Regions from separate parts of the Bacillus sp. AFS053548 genome, predicted to be linked through region 2. Evidence: a T-box and tRNA genes for the amino acid it is inferred to sense, from the RefSeq annotation. Region 2 holds a T-box; the other holds one or more tRNA genes.
The links. The T-box of region 2 lies ahead of pheS (phenylalanine--tRNA ligase subunit alpha). A T-box ahead of a tRNA ligase gene usually reads a tRNA of that ligase, here a tRNA-Phe.
Positions count from the first base shown of each region.

Region 1: it encodes a tRNA-Phe, which carries the amino acid that the T-box ahead of pheS (phenylalanine--tRNA ligase subunit alpha) is inferred to sense. The anticodon was not compared.

Region 1 is NZ_NUHI01000005.1:382,301-386,698, reverse strand. It holds gene dnaB (replicative DNA helicase) at 1-468, shown strand, start outside; gene CN946_RS03600 (adenylosuccinate synthase) at 744-2,033, shown strand; tRNA gene CN946_RS03595 (tRNA-Lys) at 2,172-2,244, shown strand; tRNA gene CN946_RS03590 (tRNA-Glu) at 2,264-2,335, shown strand; tRNA gene CN946_RS03585 (tRNA-Asp) at 2,359-2,434, shown strand; tRNA gene CN946_RS03580 (tRNA-Phe) at 2,441-2,513, shown strand; gene yycF (response regulator YycF) at 2,852-3,556, shown strand; gene walK (cell wall metabolism sensor histidine kinase WalK) at 3,556-4,398, shown strand, end outside.
Region 2 is NZ_NUHI01000083.1:2,752-7,149, forward strand. It holds gene pheT (phenylalanine--tRNA ligase subunit beta) at 1-1,778, opposite strand, end outside; gene pheS (phenylalanine--tRNA ligase subunit alpha) at 1,797-2,831, opposite strand; T-box leader at 2,888-3,134, opposite strand; gene CN946_RS20985 (TrmH family RNA methyltransferase) at 3,267-4,016, opposite strand; gene sspI (small acid-soluble spore protein SspI) at 4,119-4,328, shown strand.

The DNA of each region.
Region 1 (4,398 bases), on a different contig from region 2:
GTAAATGACATACGTGCTAAGTGTAGAAGGCTGAAGCAAGAGCATGGCTTAGGAATGATCCTAATTGATTATCTGCAGCTTATTCAAGGTAACGGCAAAAGTGGAGAAAATCGTCAACAAGAAGTATCTGAAATTTCACGATCTCTTAAAGGACTGGCAAGGGAATTAAAAGTACCTCTAATAGCCTTATCTCAGCTATCACGAAGCGTTGAGTCAAGACAGGATAAACGTCCAATGATGTCTGATATCCGTGAATCAGGAAGTATTGAGCAAGATGCGGATATTGTTGCGTTCTTATACCGAGACGATTACTATGATAAAGAATCAGAGAATAAAAATATTATTGAAATCATTATTGCTAAACAAAGGAATGGTCCAGTAGGTACTGTTTCATTGGCATTCGTAAAAGAATATAACAAGTTCGTAAACTTAGAACGAAGGTTTGATGAGCAAGCACCAGGTGCCTAAAAATAGTTTGGAAACAGACAGTCACAAATATGTTCAATTGTCTGATTGCTATTACTTGGGATGCCATCTAAAAAATAATCACATAGTGAATCTATGTGATTATTTTTTTTTGTTAGGGCAAACTATTTTTATCAAATTCTTTAGTTTGTATTTACGAACAAATAAAACTTAGAACAGAATTATTCAATGAGATTTATTGACAAATCCCGTAAGTTTGGTATACTAGTTTTGGTTTTAGTTCGGAAATAGCGTATTTTAATCGGAGGTGCAGTACATTGTCATCAGTAGTAGTAGTTGGTTCTCAATGGGGAGACGAAGGAAAAGGAAAAATTACTGACTTTTTATCACAACAGGCAGAAGTAGTTGCTAGATATCAAGGTGGTAATAATGCAGGTCATACAATCGTATTTAATGGTGAAAAGTACAAACTTCATTTAATTCCATCAGGTATTTTCTTCTCAGATAAAATTTGTGTTATTGGAAATGGTATGGTTGTAGATCCTAAAGCTTTAGTTCAAGAGCTAGCATACCTACATGATAAAGGTGTTTCAACTGACAACTTACGTATTAGTAACCGTGCTCATGTTATCTTACCTTATCATTTAAAACAAGATGAGCTAGAAGAAGAGCGTAAAGGTGATAATAAAATTGGTACTACTAAAAAAGGTATTGGACCAGCTTATATGGACAAAGCTGCTCGTGTGGGAATCCGTATGGCAGACCTTTTAGATAAAGAAGAGTTTTACGAAAAATTAAAACGTAATCTTGAAGAGAAAAATAATTTATTTGAAAAAATGTATGATTCAAATTCATTAAATATCGAAGAGATTTTTGAAGAATATTATGAGTTCGGACAACAAATTAAAAAATATGTGTGTGATACTTCTGTTGTATTAAATGATGCAATTGATGGTGGAAAGCGCGTATTATTTGAAGGCGCACAAGGCGTAATGCTAGATATCGACCAAGGTACATACCCATTCGTTACTTCTTCTAACCCAGTTGCAGGTGGAGTAACAATCGGATCTGGTGTTGGTCCAACAAAAATTAATCATGTTGTTGGTGTATGTAAAGCTTACACTACTCGTGTTGGTGAAGGTGCATTCCCAACTGAGCTTTTCGACGAAATTGGAAATACAATTCGTGAAGTAGGTCGTGAGTACGGTACAACTACTGGAAGACCAAGACGTGTAGGTTGGTTTGATAGTGTAGTAGTTCGCCACGCTCGTCGTGTTAGTGGTATTACTGATTTATCACTTAACTCAATTGACGTATTAACAGGTCTAGAGACTGTTAAAATTTGCGTTGCTTATAAATTCCGTGGAGAAACAATTTCTGAGTTCCCTGCTAGCTTAAAACAACTTGCAGAATGTGAGCCAGTTTATGAAGAACTTCCAGGTTGGACAGAAGATATTACAGGAGTAAAAACTCTTAATGAACTGCCAGTTAATGCAAGACATTATGTAGAACGTGTGTCTCAATTAGTAGGTATTCCATTATCTGTATTCTCAGTTGGTCCAGACCGTAACCAAACGAATATCGTACGTAACGTTTACGGAGCTTAATATAATAAAAAGCCCTTAAATAAAAATTTAGGGGCTTTTATTATTTTTTTAAAAAAACTATTGCAAAACTATTAGAAAGTATGATAAGATAAATCTTGTCGTCATAACTAGTAAATAGTTTATGAAGTTAATCATTGTGAGCCATTAGCTCAGTAGGTAGAGCATCTGACTTTTAATCAGAGGGTCGAAGGTTCGAATCCTTCATGGCTCATCTTTTCTTAAATTAATGTGGCCCGTTGGTCAAGCGGTTAAGACACCGCCCTTTCACGGCGGTAACACGGGTTCGAGTCCCGTACGGGTCATCCTTTTTTAATAAAATTATCTTGGTCCCGTGGTGTAGCGGTTAACATGCCTGCCTGTCACGCAGGAGATCGCCGGTTCGATCCCGGTCGGGACCGCCATATAATGGCTCGGTAGCTCAGTCGGTAGAGCAGAGGACTGAAAATCCTCGTGTCGGCGGTTCGATTCCGTCCCGAGCCATCATAAAAACTACTGTATATACAGTAGTTTTTTATTTTATATCAACCTTATAGAAAATAGAATATAACAGTTCGATTTTACAAAAAAACTTACTTAATTTAAAATAGAAGTAAGTGGAGTAGACCTCTAGCAACAAGCTAGAGGTTTTTTTCAAAAATCTAGTGTTTATATACAAAAAGAATAACACGTAAGAGCGTAGTCGTATTATATTTAGATTGATAGTCCACAAAACGAAATTGCTATGATAAGTTTATTTGTTGCCTAATTTTATATTAAAATGCAAAAGATATGTATAGAATTGACGGTAGCAAAAACTGACTAGAAAAGGAGTGCGGGGAATGAATAAAAAAATATTAATAGTCGATGATGAAAAACCAATTGCTGATATATTGAAGTTTAATTTAGAAAAAGAAGGCTTTGAAATTGTTTGTGCGTATGATGGAGAGGAAGCATTACAAAAAGTAGATGAGTTTCTTCCTGATCTAGTTTTATTAGATATTATGTTACCAATTAGAGATGGTTTAGAAGTTTGTAGAGAAATAAGAAAGAACCATGAAATGCCAATCATTATGATTACAGCAAAAGACTCAGAATTAGATAAAGTACTAGGTTTAGAAATGGGAGCAGATGACTACGTAACAAAACCATTTAGTACACGTGAGTTACTTGCCAGAGTAAAAGCAAATTTACGTAGACACCAAACAGGAACTACATCTGAAAAAGAAGAGTCAGTGGAAGTTATTATTGGCTCGCTTGTTATCAATCCAAACGCTTATATCGTAACAAAACGTGGCGAGAAGATCGAATTAACTCACCGCGAATTTGAATTACTATATTATTTAGCGAAGCATATCGGACAGGTTATGACGAGAGAACATTTACTTCAAACTGTTTGGGGTTATGATTACTTTGGAGATGTACGAACTGTCGATGTAACAATCCGAAGACTTCGTGAGAAAATTGAGGACAATCCAAGTTATCCACTTTTCATTGTAACAAGAAGAGGAGTAGGATATTACCTCCGTGATCCGGAGCAAGATTAATGGCAGCTTATAATAAAGTTGGTTTATTTAAATCAATTGTATTTAAATTTGTACTTGTTTATATTTTACTAATCTTGGTGGCTATGCAAATTATTAGCGTTTATTTTTCAAGAGAGCTTGAAAAGCAACTTGTAAACAGTTTTACAGTTGCGATAAACGAACGTGCTAAGCTATTGGCTTACAATATAAAAATAGAGTATGAAAAAAAGAAAACTCTAGACGATCCAGAAGTAAAAGCTAATATTCAAAAAATAGTTTCTGACTTCGGAAAGAATATTGGAATATCAGACGTAAGAGTTATTAACCAAAATAGTGAAGTCATTGCTACTTCAGATTCTAGTAATCGATCTATTGTTGGTAAAAGGACTACTGATATTTTAGTAAAAAGAGCACTTTTAGTAGGTACTAGAACTGAGAAAGTGTTAATTGATCCTAAAAATGGTCATCGAATGAAAACGATTGTTACCCCAGTAATGGAAGGTGACGAAATTGTTTCAGCCATTTACACAAGTGCTTCTATGGAAAGCACTTATGAAAGAATGGAATTAATTAACCGTATTTTTTCAACTGGTACACTTATAGCAGTCGCGATTACATCCATTTTAGGAATATTATTGGCTAAAGCAATTACGAAGCCAATCTCTGAAATTAGAAGACAGGCCCAAGAAATGGCGAAAGGAAATTTCTCTCGCAAATTAAAGGCCTATAGTGAAGATGAGATTGGTGAATTAACGATATCATTTAATAATCTATCACGTAATTTACAGCAAGCCAGAGCTTCAACGGATGGAGAAAGAAGAAAGCTTCAATCAGTACTAGAGCATATGTCAGATGGGGTTATT
Region 2 (4,398 bases):
AGCTCGTTCTTTTCCTTTGTTAAAAATACAGAGCCTGTTTCAAATAGTTGAACATTTTCTTCCTTACGTGCAACATTATATGCAATCGCATCTAATAAATGTGGTACTAAACTGAAACGTAGCTCACTGCGTTCTTCACTCATAGGTAATGCTAAACGTACTGGTTCTGCATCTACTGTTTCTAGCGCAAAGCGTTTTACTTTACTATTGCTTGTTAGAGAATACGTAACAGCTTCGTAAAGACCTGCATGCTGTAAATACTGACGAATTTTTCTACGTTTTGCTTGGTAAGGTGTTAATTGTCCACGACTAGCAACACCTGTTGGTAAAGTAGCAGGAATATGATCATAGCCATATAGTCTTCCTACTTCTTCAACTAAATCTTCTTCTATTGAAAGATCACCACGACGACTTGGAACAGTAACCGTAAATACTTCACCGTCCCCAGTAGCTTCTAATCTTAAGCGACGGAAAATTTCTATTACTGTCTCAGCATCAATTGATGTACCAAGTACACCATTAATCTTACTTACAGAAACTGATACTTTTTTAACATCTTCAACTAAATTATCGGCAATTACAGTACCTTCTACAATTGTTCCACCAGCTAGTTCAGCCATTAACTGAGCAGCACGTTCAGAAGCAGGGAATGTACGAGAAGCATCAATACCTTTTTCAAAACGAGCACTTGAATCACTACGTAAGCCTAGGTCTTTTGAAGTTTGGCGAACACTTTGACCTCTGAAAACAGCTGATTCAATTAAAACGTCTACAGTCTCCGCGTCAACCTCAGTACTTTGACCGCCCATTACACCTGCAACTGCTACTGCTTCTTTTTCTGTTGCGATTACTAAATTATGTGGCTGTAATGTGCGCTCTTCACCATCAAGCGTAACGATCTTTTCGTTTTCTTTCGCATGACGAACGATAATTTGATTACTATTTAATTTATTAAAATCAAACGCGTGTAATGGTTGACCATATTCAATTAAAATATAGTTCGTAATATCAACCACATTATTAATCGGACGAATACCCGCACTCATTAAACGAGCTTGCATCCATAATGGAGATGGACCAATTTTTACTCCTTTAACTAATTTAGCACTATAATATGGTGCATCTTCTTTTGATTCAATTGAAACTGAAACATAGTCAGCAGTTGTAGCTGAGTCAGAACTAATCGCTGGAAGTTTCACGTCACGATCTAAAATTGCAGCTACCTCATAGGCAACACCAATCATATTTAAGCAATCAGCACGGTTTGGTGTTAAACCAAGTTCTAATACTGCATCATCACGATAAAGTACATCTAATGCATTTGCTCCTACTTCAGCATCACTTGGTAAAACAAAAATGCCATTTGAGAATTCTTTTGCAACTACTTTGCCTTCAATTCCTAATTCTTGAAGAGAGCAAATCATTCCTTCAGAAACTTCACCACGTAATTTTGCTTTTTTAATTTTGAAATTCCCCGGTAAAACAGCGCCTACCTTTGCCACGATCACTTTTTGACCCTTAGCAACATTCGGTGCGCCACAAATAATTTGTACTGGTTGCTCTTCCCCAACATCAACTGTACATTTTGATAATTTATCTGCCTCTGGATGTTGTTCACGTTCCATTACATAACCAACAACAACATTTTTAATTCCTTCTGAAAGATGATTAACACCTTCAACTTCAATACCTGCTTTTGTTATTAATTTTGCAAGCTCGTCTGGTGTAACACCACTTAAATCAACGTATTCTTGTAACCATTTTGTTGATACAAACATGTTTTGTCCCCTCCTACCTTACATTTGTTGGAATTGCTTTAAGAATCTTATATCGTTCGTATAGAAATGACGAATATCATCAATACCATATTTTAATAATGCAATACGCTCTGGACCCATACCGAAAGCAAATCCCTGAACTTCTTTTGGATTATATCCAGCCATCTCAAGTACGTTAGGATGTACCATTCCTGCACCTAAAATTTCAATCCATCCAGTGTGCTTACACATGTTACAGCCTTTCCCTCCACATTTCATACAAGAAATATCCATTTCTACTGAAGGCTCAGTGAATGGGAAGAAGCTTGGGCGTAAGCGAATTTCACGATCTTCACCAAACATTTTTTTCGCAAAAAGTTGTAAAGTGCCTTTTAAGTCACTCATTGAAATGTTTTCACCAATTACAAGACCTTCAATTTGCATAAATTGGTGAGAATGTGTAGCATCATCGTCATCACGGCGATAAACTTTACCAGGACAAATTATTTTAATTGGACCTTTTTCCACGTTTGCTTCCATTGTTCTTGCTTGAACAGGTGAAGTATGAGTTCTCATTAATGTTTCTTCAGAAATATAAAATGAATCCTGCATATCACGAGCTGGGTGACTTTTTGGTAAATTTAATGCTTCGAAATTATAATAGTCCTTTTCTACTTCTGGACCTTCTGCGATTTCATATCCCATTCCAATAAATAAATCTTCAATTTCTTGAATGACCGCTCTTAATGGGTGAGCTCCACCAGCATGAACTGGTCTTCCTGGAAGTGTTACATCAATTGATTCACTTTCCAATTTTTCATTAATTGCATTTTGTTCTAATACAACTTGCTTTGCCTCAAGTCTTTCTTGGATTGCCGCACGTACTTCATTAGCAACAGCACCCATTTTTGGGCGCTCTTCAGGAGATAAATCCTTCATTGCTTTCATTGCCTCAGTAATCGGACCTTTTTTTCCTAGATAGGCAATTCTTATTTCATTTAATGCTTTTAAATCTTGTGCTTCTTCTATTTGCTTAATCGCTTCTGCTTGTAAAGAAACTAAACGCTCTTGCATGAATAATCCTCCTATTCAAATTCATAAATTTAAACATAAAAAAACCTCGCTCCCAAAAAAGGGACGAGGATTGATCGCGGTACCACCCTAATTAACAGTTAATATGTTACAAAAAACTAACTGCTCACTTCATTCATATAACGATCTACTTAGATAGACCGAGTCGCCTTTACATTCTAAAATGGTCCCGGCGCTAGCTCAAGAGGTGAATTCAATTTGGTCTACTATAAAAGTGCTTACAGTCTACGGCACCTTTTCCCTAAATAGCGATTCAAATTTACTATTCTCTGTCAAAGCTTTTTATGTATTAAATTTTTCTTAATTAATTATATTGATTTTTTTCAATTAATGCAACTGCTCAACCTAATTATTTACTAAATGATTTGAATCATTTTTACTGTCCTAGAAAGCTCATAATGAGGCTTCTATTATTTTTCACAGGCTATACATTAGAATCCCTGCTGCAATACCAACGTTTAATGATTCAGCTTTACCATAAATCGGTATATATAGATTTTCATCAGTTAATGAAAGTAATGTTGACTTCACACCCTTACCTTCATTTCCTACAATAATGGCAAAACGATTTGTAACGTTGACTTCATTAAACGGTTTTGCATTTTGAAGCGATGTTCCGTAAACAGTTATTCCTTTATCTTTCAAATTAGAAACTGCTTCAACTAAATCACCACGTAATATTGGTAAATGGAATAATGATCCTTGGGTGGATCGAATTGTTTTAGCATTATATAGGTCACTTGTACCCGAACCTAAAATAACCCCATCAAAACCAGCAGCATCCGCTGTTCGAATCATTGTTCCAACATTCCCTGGATCTTGAACTTCATCAATTAATAATAATTTTGACACTTTCTCAAAATCAATTCTTACAAAAGAAAATTCAATAATTGCAAAAATCCCTTGAGATGTTTCTGTTTCGCTTAATTCTTTGCTAACCTCTTTAGATATATACGTAATCTCAAATGATCCTGTTGAAAAATTAGAAGGTAAGTCAATAGCTTCACTGATTAATAAATGAAGAATCGGTGCATCATTCTTAATTGCCTCCTCGACTAAATGAAAACCTTCTACGATATATTGTTTAGCTTTATCTCTTCCTTTTTTTGTATGTAGCTTTTTCCAAGCCTTTACAGAATTATTTTGTATGGAATCAATTTGTTTCATAAGTTTCCTTTACCTTTCATCGTATCTCATATCGTTTATCATACATAAAATCGTTTCCGTTTACAAATACTACATAAAGCTTAATATGAAAGGAGAATCCAAATGAATTTTAATATTCGCGGAGCAGTTCTTCACAATATTTCAGGTAATAAAAGTGATCAATTAGAAGCAACAATTGTAGATGCGATTCAAAGTGGCGAGGAAAAAGTATTACCAGGTTTAGGTGTACTTCTCGAAGTTTTTTGGAGTCACGCTTCAGAAAATCAAAAGCATGAACTTCTTACAGTTTTAGAAAATGGAGTAAGTCAGTAATCTAATCTGTTAAAAACATAGAAAAGGACTAACCAAAGTTAGTCCTTTTCATTTTTCAGTATGATTTTGG